One region of the Streptomyces sp. NPDC045431 genome, then DNA from elsewhere that is predicted to be linked to it. Evidence: riboswitches for the same ligand, from Rfam matches in the RefSeq annotation. Region 1 holds a riboswitch; each other region holds the start of a gene.

Region 1 (5,079 bases):
CGGGCGGCGAGGTGCCGGCGGGCGCGCAGCGAGAAGGTGAGCGGCTCGGGGAAGCCGCCGGTCCACATGGTGGCGACTTCGAGGGCGTCGATCCAGTCGCGGTACTCGTCGCGCCGGGGGGTGCGGAAGGGGTCGGGCTGCCGGTACAGGTCGAGGCTCGGCAGCTCGGTGAGGCGCAGTCCCGTCAGGTCGTCGCCCTCGTCGAGGACGGGGTAGGGCTGGGAGCCGATCACCTCGACGGTGTGCCCGAGGCGGGCGAGCTCGCGCGACAGGTGCCGTACGTAGACGCCCTGGCCGCCGCAGAAGGGGTTTCCCTTGTACGTGAGGAGGGCGATGCGCAGCGGGCGGTCTTCGCCGCCGGTGACACCGCCGCGGGGGCCTGCTTCTATGGCCTCAGCGGTCACTCGCGGCCCCCTTCTTGCCTGCATTTCGCCGGAGCGTAACCGGTCGCGCTAATCTAGAACAAGTTTCAGACTTGACGGTTCAAGGAGCTTTGAATCTACCCGCAGGTAGCGCCGCTGTGAGGGCCGGAACAGGTGATTCACACCACGGCGCCCGCCCTCCTGTCGCGTACCACCACACGCGTACCGAACGGACCACATGACAGCGGAAGACAGACCGGCGTCGCCGCCGTCGGCCGAGCGCCGGGCGCCGCTGACCGAGCGCCAGGAGGCGCGCCGCCGCCGCATCCTGCACGCCAGTAGGCAGTTGGCGAGCGGGGGCGGTTTCGACGCCGTTCAGATGCGCGAGGTCGCCGAGGCCGCCGGGGTCGCGCTGGGCACGCTGTACCGCTACTTCCCGTCCAAGATCCATCTGCTGGTCGCCACCATGCAGGACCAGCTGGAGCACCTGCACGCGACCCTGCGCAAACGCCCGCCGGCCGGCGAGACCCCGTCCGCGCGGGTCGCCGAGACCCTGATGCGCGCCTTCCGCGCCCTTCAGCGCGAACCGCAGCTCGCGGACGCGATGGTGCGCGCGCTGACGTTCGCGGACCGCGGCGTGAACCGCGAGGTGGACACGGTCTCGCGGCAGACGACCGCGATCATCCTGGACGCGACGGGCCTGGAGCGCCCGACCCCGGAGCAGCTCTCGGCGGTGCGGGTCATCGCGCACACCTGGCACTCGGCGCTGATCACGTGGCTGGCGGGGCGGGCGTCGATCGCGCAGGTGAGGCTGGACATCGAGACGGCGTGCCGCCTGATCGACGTGACCTCACCCGACGCGACCTAGGGCCTGTCTTACTGCTTGCCCGACTCCCCCTCCCTCAGGTAGCTCGCCCGGCCGTCGTCGTCCACGTCGAAGGGGGCCTCCGGGATGACGCAGAACTCGTTCCCCTCGGGGTCGGCCATGACGAGGAAGCCGCCGGCCGCGTACGCGTCGAGCCGCCGGCCGCCCAGCGCCTCGATGCGCTCCCGCTCGGCGGCGGGGTCCGGCGAGGCGAGGTCGAAGTGGATGCGGTTCTTGACCGCCTTCGGGGCGTCGACGCGCTGGAAGCCCATTCCGGGGCCGTCGCCCCGGTCGAGCCAGACGTACGGACCGGTCCTGGCCACGATCGGCCGGCCCAGGAGCCGGGACCAGAAGGAGGCGAGCCGCTCGGGGTCGCGGCAGTCGACGATGAGGTCCTTGATCTTCGGGCGTGTGTCCGTCATCCCCCGATGCTCGCAGACGGGCACCCCGGTACAGTGGGCCCGTCGTCATCACGCCCGTACGGGGGGAAGCCGGTGCGAATCCGGCGCTGACCCGCAACCGTGAACCGCCGCCCAGGTGGTGAGCCGGATCGCCCCGTGCGCGTACATGTTCGGCTCGTGTCACCGGGAGCGACCCGCCCCGGTGGCCGGCACCGTCGAGGAATGCGGAGCCGGAGCCTGGTGCCCTTCCGTGTGCGCCGGTCCCCGCCCCGCCCGTCCCGGACAAGACCGCGCAGGAGAGGCCACCCAGCCATGACCACCGTTCGCCGCCGCGGCACCGCCGCAGCGCTCGCCGCCACCGCCGTGCTGTGCGGGGGCGGCGCCGGGACCCTCGCCGTCGCCCCCGCCGCGCAGGCGGCGCCGTCGCCGTCGCCGTCCGCCGCCGCTCTGCCCGCCGGGCTGTACGGCACGAAGGACCCGACCTACGACGGTGTCTGGCGGCAGTCCTTCGCCTTCCTGGCGCAGAAGACGAGCGGCGTCGACCCGGCCGACCAGGCCGTGGACTGGCTGCTCCGGCAGCAGTGCGACGACGGCGCCTTCGCCGCGTACCGCCCCGACCCCGGCAAGCCCTGCGACGCCGCGACCGTGCTGGACACCAACGCCACCGCCGCCGCCGTCCAGGCGCTCGCCGGGCTCGACAAGCCGGAGGCGGCGGACGGCGAGACCGACCCGGTCACCAAGGCCCTGCGGGCGGGCGTCCACTGGCTCAAGGGCGTACAGAACAAGGACGGCGGCTGGAGCTACAACCCGGGCGGTGCCAGCGACGCCAACTCCACCTCGATCGTCATCGGCGCCCTCGCCGCGGCGGGCGAGAAGCCCGGCACCGTGAAGTCGGCGGACGGCAGGAGCCCCTACGACGCGCTCGTCGGCTTCGCCATCCCGTGCTCCGCGAAGGACGCGGGCGCCGGCGCCTTCGCGTACCAGCCCGACCAGAACGGCAAGCTCGTCGCCAACGCCGACGCCACCGCCGCCGCCGTACTCGCCGGGCTCGGCAAGCAGGCCCGCACGCGCGGCGCCGAGCCCGGTCAGCCGCCGACCTGCGAGGCCGCCGCCAAGCCGACCGCCGAGCGGGTCGCCCGCAACGGCGCCGCCTACCTCGCCACCGCCCTGGCGAAGACCGGACACCTGGACCTGCCGCCGATGCCGGGCGCCGAGACCACCGCCCCCGCGCCCGACTTCGGCAACACCGCGGACGCGGTCGTCGCCCTCGGCGCCGCCGGGCACGGCGACAAGGCCGCCGGCGCGGTGGCGTGGCTGAAGAAGAACGGCCCCGCCTGGGCCGCCCAGAACGGTCCCGCCGCCTGGGCCCAGCTGATACTCGCCGCCCACACGGTCGGCGCCGACACCCGCGACTTCGGCGGCGTCGACCTCGTCCAGCGGCTCAACGCCACCGGCCCCACGCCGGAGTCGACCGACGAGACGCGGGCCAAGCAGGAGCACGAGAACAAGGAGTCGGGCGAGAACACCGGCTTCGGCGTCTGGCTCGTCGTCGGCGTCTTCCTCTTCGCCGGTATGGGCATCGGCTTCCTGATCAGCGGCCGCAACAAGAACCGGCAGCCGTGATGCGGGCCCTCGGCCGCCTCGGAGCCGTCCTCGGTTCCGCCCTCGCGCTCGTACTGCTCGGCCTCGCCGCCGCCCCCGCCCACGCGGCCGACTACCGCTACTGGTCGTTCTGGCGGACCGGCCCGGGCGGCGGCTGGGCGTTCGCGACCGAGGGCCCGGCCACGGCCCGGCCCGTCGACGGCGAGGTGAACGGCTTCCGCTTCGCGGTGAGCAGCAACTCCTCGACGGCGGCGACACCGCGCCACGCGGCCGACTTCGTCACCGTCTGCGAGGGAACGCCCCGCAAGGAGGACACCAAGCGGGTCGCCGTCGTCGTCGACTTCGGCACGGCGGCGGACGCCCCGGAGGGGACCCTTCCGCCGTCCCCGGACCAGCGGGCGGCGTGCGCGCAGGTCCCCGAGGACGCGACGAGCGCGGAGGCGCTGGCGGCGGTCGCCAAGCCGCTGCGGTACAGCGGCGACGGGCTGCTGTGCGCGATCTCCGGGTACCCGAGGACGGGCTGCGGCGAGCAGGTCGAGCCGGACCAGGCGGGGCGGGACACGCTGACCGTGACCGCCCGCCCGAAGGCGGAGGAAGAGGAAACGGGGGACGGCGGGCCGTCCCTCGGGCTGGTCGCCGGGGCCGCCGCCGTGCTGGCGCTGGGCGCCGCCGCCGTCGTACAGGCCCGCCGCCGGCGCCGGTGAGGCGTCGCCGATGACGCTGCGCGCACCCGAGGCGCACCGGAGCAACGCGCTGCACGCCGGGGCGTGGTGGCTGTGGGCGCTGGGCCTGGCCACCGCCGCCTCGCGCACCACCAACCCGCTGCTGCTGGGGCTGCTCGTCGGTGTGGCCGGCTATGTGGTGGCGGCCCGCCGCACCGACGCGCCCTGGGCCCGTTCGTACGGCGCCTTCGTCAAGCTGGGCCTGGGCGTGCTCGCCATCCGGCTGGTGTTCTCGGTGCTGCTCGGTTCGCCGATCCCGGGGACGCACGTGCTGCTCACGCTGCCGGAAGTGCCGCTGCCGGAGTGGGCGCGAGGCATCCGGATCGGCGGCCGGGTGACGGCCGAGCAACTGGTCTTCGCGCTGTACGACGGGGCCAGGCTCGCCACGCTCCTGATCTGCGTGGGCGCGGCGAACGCGCTCGCCAACCCCTCCCGGCTGCTGAAGTCGCTGCCGGGCGCGCTGTACGAGGCGGGGGTCGCGGTGGTCGTCGCGATGACGTTCGCGCCGAACATGGTCGCCGACGTGGCCCGGCTGCGCACGGCGCGGCGGCTGCGCGGACGCCCGACGGGCGGGGTGAAGGCGCTGCTGCAGATCGGGCTGCCGGTGCTGGAGGGCGCGCTGGAGCGGTCGGTCGCCGTCGCCGCGTCGATGGACGCGCGCGGGTACGGCCGCACCGCACGGGTGCCGCGCGCGGTGCGCCGCGTGACGGCGGTGCTGACGCTGGGTGGGCTGCTGGGCGTGTGCGTCGGCATGTACGGGATGCTCACCGCCGAAGGCGACGCGTACGGCCTGCCGTTCGTCGCCGCCGGTCTGCTGGCGGCGCTCGTGGGTCTGCGCCTGGGGGGCCGGCGTTCGGTACGGACCCGGTACCGGCCGGACCGGTGGGGGGTGCGCGCCTGGCTGGTGGCGGGGTCGGGCGCGGCGGTCGGCGGTCTGCTGGCCGTCTGGGACGAGACGGTCCTGCGCCCCGGGGTCGTACCGCTCGTCGCACCGGAGCTGCCGGTGTGGCCGGCGCTGGTCATCCTGCTGGGCCTGGTGCCCGCGTTCGTAGCCCCCCTTGCCCCCTCGCCGAAGAGGTTGTCGTGATTCGCTTCGAGAACGTCTCCGTGACGTACGACGGTGCCCG
Region 2 (5,079 bases), on a different contig from region 1:
GGATGGTGGTGCGGCCGCCGAGGACGTCGGCGAGGAAGCCGGTGAGGTTGCCGTCGTAGGTGTGCCACCGGGTGCCGCGGGCCTCGTTGACGGCGACGCGCCAACTGTCGGGGTCGGCGCCGGAGCCGGAGCCGGTGACCCAGAAGAGGTACTCGCCGTTGTCGGTCACGCCGATGGCGAAGAGGTGCTCGGGGTCGTGAGGGACCGGGTGCACGCCCTCGTTGCAGTCCTCGCGCAGTTGTTCGCGCAGGGCGGCGGGCATGGGGCCGGTGAGGTTGACCCAGGGGGTCGGGGCGTGGGGGTGGTAGAGGTGCAGGAAGTCGCAGAACGCCCCGGGCCCATAGGCGGAGGCCAACTGCTTGTAGTCGGCCGGCAGCCTCATGCCCAGGAGGGTCTCGACGGCCTGCCAGTCGATGGCCTGGGTGGTGCGGGGCGGGGGGCACAGTCGCGTGAGATCGTTGAGGCCGGTCACGGTGGTAGGGCGGGTATCGAAGGGGACCTTCAGGCGTCGAGTGGGAGTTCCAGCAGTTCTTCCGGGGGCTGGAAGCCGGAGCGTCGCCACAGGGTACTGCTGCGCTCGGACGGCCAGACGATCAGGGTGTCGAAGCCGGCGCTGCGGCAGTGCTGCTTCAGCGCCTCAAGGAGCGCCGAGCCGGCTCCCTTGTTCCGCTGCGACGGCGTGACGTAGAAGTTCGTCACGTAACCGATCGGGAGGTTGTCGTGGTACGGCTCCGGCAGCCTCTCGACCAGGGAGAGGAAGACGTGGCCGCGGATTTCGCCTCCGGACTCGGCGACCCAGGCCAGCCAGCGGCCATCGGTGAGCCGGTCGTGGATCCACTGCTCGGTCTCGTCCGGAGGTTGTGTCGGTGACCGTTCTTCGTGGTCCTCTCGCTTGAACCTCCAGCGCAGCTCGGCCAAGTGGCGCGCATCGGCGGGCCGGGCCGGCGGCCCGGGCCTGGCCACCCGAGAGGGGAGGACCGCCACACGCCGCACCCCCACGTCGCGCTTCCGAGTGGTTCGGCACCGCCCATACCGGCAAGTGACGCACCATCAGTAAAGTCGGCGGCACGTCGGAACCGGCCCCGCCGGAAGGGAGCGCAGGCCGCCGCGGAGCGCCGAGACCAATACTTCGGGGAGCAGCACCTGGCCTGCGAAGACACCGTTCAGGAGCCTTCCCGACGACCTTGCTGGGAGACACCGTTGAAGATGCTCATCAATGTGCCCGAGACCGTCGTCCCCGACGCGCTGCGCGGGATCGCGGCCGCGCATCCCGAGCTGACCGTGGATGTGGAGAGCCGGATCGTCGTGCGGCGTGACGCCCCGGTCGAGGGGAAGGTGGCGTTGGTGTCGGGGGGCGGGTCCGGGCACGAGCCGTTGCACGCCGGGTTCGTCGGGGTGGGGATGCTGTCGGCGGCAGCGGCGGGGGAGGTGTTCACGAGTCCCGTGCCTGACCAGGTGGTGCGGGCCGCGGCGGCCGTGGACAGTGGGCGCGGTGTGCTGTTCGTGGTGAAGAACTACACCGGGGACGTGCTGAACTTCGAGATGGCGGCCGAGCTCGCCGAGGACGAGGGCATCCAGGTCGCCAAGGTGCTCGTGGACGACGACGTGGCGGTGGCCGACAGTACGTACACGGCCGGGCGGCGCGGGACCGGGGCCACCCTGTTCGTGGAGAAGATCGCTGGTGCGGCCGCCGAGGAGGGTGCGCCGCTGGAGCGCGTGGAGGCGATCGCGCGCCGGGTGAACGCCGCGTCACGCAGCTTCGGGGTGGCACTGAGCGCGTGCAGTACGCCCGCGAAGGGCGGGCCGACGTTCGATCTGCCGCCGGGCGAACTGGAGCTGGGCGTCGGCATCCACGGCGAGCCGGGGCGCGAGCGGCGGGCCATGATGACGTCGCGGGAGATCGCCGACTTCGCCGTCGACGCCGTCCTGGAGGACCTGCGGCCCGGCGGGCCGGTGCTGCTGCTGGTCAACGGCATGGGTGCGACGCCGCTGCTGGAGCTGTACGGGTTCAACGCCGAGGTGCACCGGGTGCTGCGCGAGCGCGGCGTGCCGGTGGCCCGTACCCTCGTCGGGAACTATGTGACGTCGCTGGACATGGCGGGCTGCTCGGTCACGCTGTGCGAGGCCGACGAGGAGTTGCTGCGACTGTGGGACGCGCCGGTGCGGACGGCCGCCCTGCGCTGGGGGATGTGAGGACGTGATGCCCGTGACGCTCGACGTGGAGTTCTTCCGGCGCTGGATGGCGGCCGCTTCCGCGGCCGTGGAGCGCGACGCGGACCGGCTCACCGAGCTGGACGCGGCCATCGGCGACGCCGACCACGGGGCCAACCTGCGGCGCGGGTTCGCGGCGGTGGCCGAGGTGCTGGGCAAGGAGCCGCCCGCGGCTCCCGGCGCGGTGCTCATGCTCGCCGGGCGGCAGCTGATCTCGACCGTGGGCGGCGCGTCGGGGCCGCTGTACGGCACGCTGCTGCGGCGCGCCGGCAAGGCCCTGGGCGACACCGCCGAGGTGACGCCCGGTCTGCTGGCCGAGGCGCTGCGCGCGGGCGTGGCCGCGGTGGCGCAGCTCGGCGGGGCGAAGGCCGGTGACAAGACGATGCTCGACGCGCTGGAACCGGCCGTCGAGGCGCTGGCCGCGGCGGCGGACGGCACGGCGGACGAGGCCTTCGGGGCGGCCGCGCGGGCCGCCGAGGAGGGTGCCCTCGGGACCGTGCCGATGCAGGCGCGCAAGGGCAGGGCCAGCTATCTCGGGGAGCGCAGCGTCGGACACCAGGACCCGGGCGCGGCGTCCTCCGCCCTGCTGATCGCGGCGCTGGCCGAAGCGGAGGCCGCCCGATGAGCGCCGGGCCCGTGGGCATCGTGCTGGTCTCGCACAGCGCGGCGGTCGCGTCGTCCGTCGCCGAGCTGGCCAAGGGCCTCGCGGGCGGCGGCCGGACCGCGCCCGTGGCCCCCGCGGGCGGCACCCCGGACGGCGGTCTCGGCACCAGCGCCGAGCTGATCGCCGAGGCGGCGGCGTCGGTCGACGCCGGGGCGGGCGTCGCCGTCCTCGTCGACCTCGGCAGCGCCGTGCTGACGGTGAAGGCGCTGCTCGCGGAGGGCGACGAGCTCCCCGAGGGCACGCGCTTGGTCGACGCGCCCTTCGTGGAGGGCGCGGTGGCGGCCGTCGTCACCGCCTCGGCGGGCGGCGACCTGGAGGCCGTGGTGGCGGCCGCGTCGGAGGCGTACGGCTATCGCAAGGAGTGACCGATTGCGGGACGGGTTGTGATGTACCTGGTCAACGCACTAGTGTCGCAGGGCCTTGGTGTACGGGAAACCGGTGCGGTACCGGTGCGGCCCTCGCCACTGTGATCGGGAAGTCCGGCTCCACTCCCGGGGAAACCACCCCGGGAAGCCACTGGAACACCGCGGGAGACCGTGGTGTCCGGGAAGGCGGAGCCGCGGCGTTGCATGACCCGTCAGCCAGGAGACCGGCCAGGGCGCGTTGTCCATCCACGAGGTGCTGGAGAGGGTCTCCCACATCATGCATATCGCCGAGGGGTACCTGCCCCCTGTGCACGCGGTCGCCTGGACCGTCGCCGCCGCTCCCTTCGTCGCCCACGGCGTCCGCGCCCTGACCCGCGAGGTCAAGGCCCATCCCGAATCGACTCTCCTGCTCGGCGCGTCCGGCGCCTTCACCTTCGTCCTGTCCGCCCTGAAACTGCCGTCCGTGACGGGCAGTTGCTCCCACCCCACGGGGACGGGGCTGGGCGCGATCCTGTTCCGGCCGCCGATCATGGCGGTGCTCGGCACCATCACGCTCCTCTTCCAGGCGCTGCTGCTGGCGCACGGCGGGCTCACCACGCTCGGCGCCAACGCCTTCTCGATGGCGGTCGTCGGGCCGTGGGCGGGCTTCGGGACGTACTGGCTGCTGCGCCGCTCCGGCGTGCCGCTGATGGTGAGCGTGTTCTTCGGGGCGTTCGTCGCCGACCTGTCCACGTACTGCGTCACCAGCGTCCAGCTCGCGCTGGCCTTCCCCGACCCGGCGAGCGGCTTCGCCGGGGCGCTGGCGAAGTTCGGTTCCATCTTCGCCGTCACGCAGCTTCCCCTCGCCGTGAGCGAGGGCCTGCTCACCGTGCTGGTGATGCGGCTGCTGACCCAGTCCAGCAAGGGCGACCTGGCCCGCCTCGGTGTCCTGTCCGCGAAGCCCGCGACGAAGGAGGCCGTGGCCCGATGAGCCGTAACGCCAAGATCAACACGCTGCTGCTGCTCGTCGTCGTCGCGCTCGCCGTGCTCCCGCTCGCGCTGGGCATGGGCGACCACAAGGAGGAGCCGTTCACGGGCGCGGACGCGCAGGCCGAGACGGCCATCACGGAGAACAAGCCGGACTACGAGCCGTGGTTCAGCCCGCTGTACGAGCCGCCGTCCGGTGAGATCGAATCGGCGCTCTTCTCGCTGCAGGCGGCGATCGGCGCGGGCGTGCTGGCGTACTACTTCGGGCTGCGGCGCGGCCGCAGGCAGGGTGAGGCGCGGGCGCTGGACCGGACCGCACCTGCCGCCCGGACGGCCGACGAGCCCGAAGTCGCCGAAGTCGCCAAGACGGTCGAGTAACCGCCGGTGCTGCCGATCGACGCGGCGGCGCACAGCAGTCGCTGGCGCCGCCGTCACCCGTGCGAGAAGGCCGTGCTCGGCTTCGGTCTGACGGTCCTCGCGATCTGTCTGCCGCCGTGGCCGGGGGCCGTGCTGGTGGCCGCCGCCACCCTCGCCGTGCTGCTGGGCCCGGCGGGTGTCGGGCGCCGGCAGCTGTGGCGCGCGTTCCGCGTCCCGCTGGGCTTCTGCGTCACCGGGGCGGTGCCGCTGCTGTTCCAGGTCGGCGGGGCCGAGGGGTGGGTGGCGCTCGCGCCGGACGGGCCGGTGCACGCCGGGCGGCTGCTGCTGCGGACGTCGGCGGCGTCGCTCGGGGTGCTGCTGTTCGCGTTCACCACGCCGGTCTCGGACGTGCTGCCCCGGCTCGTGCGGGCGGGGGTACCCGCGCCGGTCGTGGATGTGGCCCTGGTGATGTACCGGATCAGTTTCCTGCTGCTGGACGCCGTGCGGCGGATCCGG
Region 3 (5,079 bases), on a different contig from region 1:
TGGACCGGGCGATCGAGCGGCCGTGGCGCGCGCAGTGGTACGCGATCACGTCGGCGGCCGCGATGGCCTTCACCGCCGCCACCGTCATCAGGTTCGGGTCGCCGGGGCCCAGCCCGACCCCGTACAGCTTCCCGCTCATGGCCGTCGTGCCCGTCGTGCCCGTCATGCCCGTCATGCCTGGATCTCCGCCTCGTGCGCGATCGCGTTGATCGCCGCCGCCGCCATCGCGCTGCCGCCCCGCCGGCCCCGGACCACCAGGGACTCCAGACCGGGGAAGGCCGCCAGCGCGTCCTTCGACTCGGCCGCGCCGATGAAGCCGACCGGGATGCCGAGCACGGCCGCGGGGCGCGGCGCGCCCGCGTCGATCATCTCCAGGAGCCGGAAGAGCGCGGTCGGGGCGTTGCCTATCGCGACGACCGACCCCTCCAGGCGATCGCGCCACAGCTCCAGCGCGGCGGCGCTGCGCGTGGTGCCCAGCTCGGCGGCGAGGGCCGGCACGGACGGGTCGGAGAGCGTGCAGATCACGTCGTTGCCGGCGGGCAGCCGCTTGCGCGTGACACCGCTCGCGACCATCTGCGCGTCGCAGAGGATCGGCGCCCCGGCGCGCAGCGCCTCGCGGGCGCGGGCGACGACGTCGGGCGTGTAGGCGAGGTCGCGGACGAGGTCGACCATGCCGCAGGCGTGGATCATCCGCACGGCGACCTGGCTCACGTCGGCCGGCAGGCCCGCGAGATCCGCCTCGGCGCGGATCGTGGCAAAGGACTGGCGGTAGATCTCCGCCCCGTCCTTCTCGTAGTCGAACACTCTGCTCTCGCTCATCTCGTCGGTCCTTGTACGGTCACGGTCGTCTGGTACGCGCCTTCGGCGGTCGCCACCACGTCCACCCACGCGACGCCTTGGGGATGGCCGCACCGGCGCGCGCAGCCCGACCAGTGGACCGGCAGGCCGCCGTCCACCGGGCGCGCGTCCGCCCGTACGTCGGCCAGGGCCTTCGCGCAGCCCGGCCGGCCCGTGCAGGCGGTCACGCCGGCCCACGGCGAGTCGGCGCGCGTGAGGAACCCGGCCCCGTCCAGCGCGCGCAGCCGCTCCTCCGCGGCCGCCCGGTCCGGGAGGCCCGGCAGTACGAAACCGCGCCACGGCGTGACCCGCACCTCCTCGGCCGGCAGCAGCGCCCGGAACTGCGCCGTCGTCACCCGGCCCAGCCGCGCCAGCACCGAGACCGTGTCCTCGCCGACCAGCCCGGGCGCGAGAGGTGCGCCCGCCGGGACCACGGCATCCCGCACGGGCTCCGCCGCGATCGACGCCCGCCGCAGGTGTCCCGCCACGTCCACGTCCTGCCCCGCCGGCAGCTCCCGCACCCGCCACGCGCCCGTGCCCGCCTCCCGGGCCGCCGCGAGGAACGCCTCCGCCGCCGCCAGCGCGGCCCGCGGCGCGTCGGCGCCCGCGACCCGGTACGCGCCCGGGCCGCCGGCCTGCACGAGAGCCGTGCCCGCCGGTTCTGCGAGCAACGTCACATCCGGGGCCAGCGCCGCCACATCCCCCCGGCCGTCGTCCACGGCGAAGAGGAAGCGTCCGGACAGCTCCAGCGTCCACTCCTCGGCGCACAGCAGCGCGTCCAGGCGCGCGGCCCACGCCCGCACCTCCGGGCCGGCGAGCGGCGAGACGACCATGTTCCGTACGCGCTCGTGCCGTTCGGACTCCGGCAGCAGTCCGGCGTCCCGCAGCAGCTCCGCGAGGCCGAGCCCGCAGCCCTCGCCGAGGCCCCGCAGTTCGAGGTTGCCGCGCGAGGTGAGGGAGAGGTGCCCGTCGCCGAGCCGGTCCGCCACGTCGGCCAGCGCGCGCACCTGACGAGGCGTCAGTACGCCGGTGGGGATGCGCAGTCGGGCCAGCGCACCGTCGTCGGCCCGGTGCAGCCGCAGCGCGCCGGGGCAGGCGTCACCACGGTCGCGTACGCGGTCACGGTCACGGTCCCGCGCGCTGTCCCGTATGTGAGCTTCGCCCCGGTCCTGAGGCATGGGTGGGCTGGGCGGCATGGCGGCGAGCATACGCGCAGCCTCTACTATGCAGACGGCACAGGGTCCCAGGGCCCTAGGGAGGAAGCCCGGTGGGAATCCGGCGCGGTCCCGCCACTGTGAGTCCGCCGACGACCCGGCCGACGACTCCGCTGACAGCTGACGGCTGACAGCGGGGGCGACGCCGACAACGGAGACGACGGACGAGTCAGGAACTCCCGCCACCCACGACCACCCGGGGCGAGGACACCCCGAGGAAGGCCCGGCACGCCGTGATCCTGCTGCTGTCGCACTCCGACACCGACCTGCTGAGCGCCCGCGCGGCCGAAGGCCCGGTCGCGTACCGGTTCGCCAACCCCGCCCGGCTCCCGCTCGACGACCTGCCCGGGCTGCTGGACGGCGCCGACCTCGTCGTCGTACGCCTCCTCGGCGGCATCCGCGCCTGGGAGGAGGGCCTCGACGCCCTGCGCGCGAGCGGCAAGCCGCTGGTCGTGCTGACCGGCGAACAGGCCCCCGACGCCCAGCTCATGGAGACCTCCACCGTCCCCATCGGCATCGCGGCCGAGGCGCACGCCTACCTCGCCCACGGCGGCCCGGACAACCTGGAGCAGCTCGCCCGCTTCCTGTCCGACACGGTCCTCCTCACCGGCCACGGCTTCGAGCCGCCCGCTGCCGCGCCCACCTGGGGCCCGCTGGAGCGGACCGCGCGCACCGCCACCGGCCCGACGGTCGCCGTGCTGTACTACCGCGCCCACCACATGAGCGGGAACACCGCCTTCGTCCACACCCTGTGCGACGCCATCGAGGACGCGGGCGGCCAGGCGCTGCCCCTGTACGTGGCGTCCCTGCGGGCCCCCGAGCCCGAGCTGCTGGACACCCTGCGCACCGCCGACGCCGTCATCACCACCGTCCTCGCCGCCGGCGGCACCAAGCCCGCCGAGGCCCAGGCCGGCGGCGACGACGAGTCGTGGGACGCGGGCGCGCTCGCCGCCCTCGACGTACCGATCCTCCAGGCGCTGTGCCTGACGAGCCCGCGCTCCGCCTGGGAGGAGAACGACGAGGGGCTCTCGCCGCTCGACGCCGCCAGCCAGGTCGCGGTACCCGAGTTCGACGGGCGGCTCATCACGGTGCCGTTCTCCTTCAAGGAGATCGACGCCGACGGCCTGCCCGCGTACGTCGCCGACGCCGAGCGCGCCGCGCGCGTCGCCGGGATCGCCGTGCGCCACGCCCGCCTGCGCCACATCCCGAACGCCGACAAGCGCCTGGCGCTGGTCCTCTCCGCGTACCCCACCAAGCACTCCCGCATCGGCAACGCCGTCGGCCTCGACACCCCCGCCTCCGCCGTCGCGCTGCTGCGCCGGCTGCGCGAGGAGGGCTACGACTTCGGCACGGACGAGGTCCCCGGCCTCGCCTCCGGCGACGGCGACGAGCTGATCTACGCGCTCATCGAGGCCGGTGGCCACGACCAGGAGTGGCTCACCGAGGAGCAGCTCGCCCGCAACCCGGTCCGCATCCCGGCCGCCGACTACAAGCGCTGGTACGCCGGTCTCCCGGAGGAGCTCCGCGAGAGCGTCGAGCGGCACTGGGGCCCGCCGCCCGGCGAGATGTTCCTCGACCGCTCCCGCAACCCCGAGGGCGACATCGTCCTCGCCGCCCTGCGGCGCGGGAACCTGCTCATCCTCATCCAGCCGCCGCGCGGCTTCGGCGAGAACCCGATCGCGATCTACCACGACCCCGATCTGCCGCCGTCGCACCACTACCTGGCCGCGTACCGCTGGATCGCCACCCCGGCCGCCGACGGCGGCTTCGGGGCGGACGCCATGGTCCACCTCGGCAAGCACGGCAACCTGGAGTGGCTGCCCGGCAAGAACGCCGGCCTGTCCGCCGCCTGCGGCCCCGACGCCGCGCTCGGCGACCTGCCGCTGATCTACCCGTTCCTCGTCAACGACCCGGGCGAGGGCACCCAGGCCAAGCGCCGCGCCCACGCCACGCTCATCGACCACCTGGTGCCGCCGATGGCGCGTGCCGAGTCGTACGGCGACATCACGCGCCTGGAGCAGCTGCTCGACGAGTACGCGCAGATCTCCTCCATGGACCCGGCCAAGCTGCCCGCCATCCGCGCCCAGATCTGGACGCTGATCCAGGCCGCCCGGCTCGACCACGACCTCGGCCTTGAGGACCGGCCGGACGACGACGGCTTCGACGACTTCCTGCTCCACGTCGACGGCTGGCTCTGCGAGGTCAAGGACGCGCAGATCCGCGACGGCCTGCACGTGCTGGGCGGCGCCCCGACCGGCCCCGAGCGGGTCAACCTGGTGCTCTCCATCCTCCGTGCCCGCCAGATCTGGGGCGGTACGCAGTCCCTGCCCGGCCTGCGCGAGGCCCTCGGCCTCGACGAGTCCGCCGCCACCCGCACCACCGCCGACGACGCCGAGGAGAAGGCCCGCGCGCTGGTCGAGGCGATGGAGGCCGCCGACTGGAACCCCGCCGCGGTCGCCCGGGTGGCCGAGGGCCACGGCCCGGACGTGGCGCGGATCCTCGACTTCGCCGCCCGCCAGGTCGTCCCGCGCCTCGCCGCCACCACCGACGAGCTCGACAACGCCGTGCACGCCCTCAACGGCGGCTTCGTCCCGGCCGGCCCCTCCGGCTCCCCCCTCCGGGGCCTGGTCAACGTCCTGCCGACCGGCCGCAACTTCTACTCCGTCGACCCCAAGGCCGTCCCCTCCCGCCTCGCCTGGGAGACCGGCCAGGCCCTCGCGGACTCGCTGCTCCAGCGCTACCGCACCGACAACGGCGACTGGCCCACCTCCGTCGGCCTGTCCCTGTGGGGTACGAGCGCGATGCGCACCGCGGGCGACGACGTCGCCGAGGCGCTCGCCCTCCTCGGCATCCGGCCCGTCTGGGACGACGCCTCGCGCCGCGTCACCGGCCTGGAGCCCATCCCGCTCGCGGAGCTGGGCCGCCCGCGCGTCGACGTGACGCTGCGCATCTCGGGCTTCTTCCGGGACGCCTTCCCGCACACCATCGGGCTGCTGGACGACGCCGTGCGCCTCGCCGCCTCGCTCGA

What was found. A riboswitch is a leader RNA that binds a small molecule or an ion and turns the genes downstream of it on or off. The one in region 1 is predicted to bind cobalamin.
Region 2: it holds a riboswitch for cobalamin, as region 1 does, so the genes downstream of both, AB0A69_RS23630 (energy-coupling factor ABC transporter permease) here and AB0A69_RS01540 (prenyltransferase/squalene oxidase repeat-containing protein) in region 1, are expected to answer to the same signal.
Region 3: it holds a riboswitch for cobalamin, as region 1 does, so the genes downstream of both, cobN (cobaltochelatase subunit CobN) here and AB0A69_RS01540 (prenyltransferase/squalene oxidase repeat-containing protein) in region 1, are expected to answer to the same signal.

The regions. Positions count from the first base shown of each region.
Region 1 is NZ_JBEZAQ010000001.1:350,126-355,204, reverse strand. Features, by position in the region: gene AB0A69_RS01555 (glycosyltransferase family 4 protein) at 1-404, opposite strand, end outside; gene AB0A69_RS01550 (TetR family transcriptional regulator) at 601-1,230, shown strand; gene AB0A69_RS01545 (VOC family protein) at 1,239-1,649, opposite strand; cobalamin riboswitch at 1,682-1,804, shown strand; gene AB0A69_RS01540 (prenyltransferase/squalene oxidase repeat-containing protein) at 1,941-3,251, shown strand; gene AB0A69_RS01535 (SCO2322 family protein) at 3,251-3,934, shown strand; gene AB0A69_RS01530 (energy-coupling factor transporter transmembrane protein EcfT) at 3,945-5,039, shown strand; gene AB0A69_RS01525 (ATP-binding cassette domain-containing protein) at 5,036-5,079, shown strand, end outside.
Region 2 is NZ_JBEZAQ010000012.1:194,783-199,861, forward strand. Features, by position in the region: gene AB0A69_RS23605 (histone-like nucleoid-structuring protein Lsr2) at 1-472, opposite strand, end outside; gene AB0A69_RS23610 (GNAT family N-acetyltransferase) at 502-918, opposite strand; gene dhaK (dihydroxyacetone kinase subunit DhaK) at 1,201-2,193, shown strand; gene dhaL (dihydroxyacetone kinase subunit DhaL) at 2,201-2,836, shown strand; gene dhaM (dihydroxyacetone kinase phosphoryl donor subunit DhaM) at 2,833-3,240, shown strand; cobalamin riboswitch at 3,252-3,488, shown strand; gene AB0A69_RS23630 (energy-coupling factor ABC transporter permease) at 3,518-4,210, shown strand; gene AB0A69_RS23635 (energy-coupling factor ABC transporter substrate-binding protein) at 4,207-4,584, shown strand; gene cbiQ (cobalt ECF transporter T component CbiQ) at 4,591-5,079, shown strand, end outside.
Region 3 is NZ_JBEZAQ010000013.1:67,484-72,562, reverse strand. Features, by position in the region: gene AB0A69_RS24055 (precorrin-2 C(20)-methyltransferase) at 1-139, opposite strand, end outside; gene AB0A69_RS24050 (precorrin-8X methylmutase) at 172-819, opposite strand; gene AB0A69_RS24045 (cobalamin biosynthesis protein CobG) at 816-2,033, opposite strand; cobalamin riboswitch at 2,090-2,230, shown strand; gene cobN (cobaltochelatase subunit CobN) at 2,285-5,079, shown strand, end outside.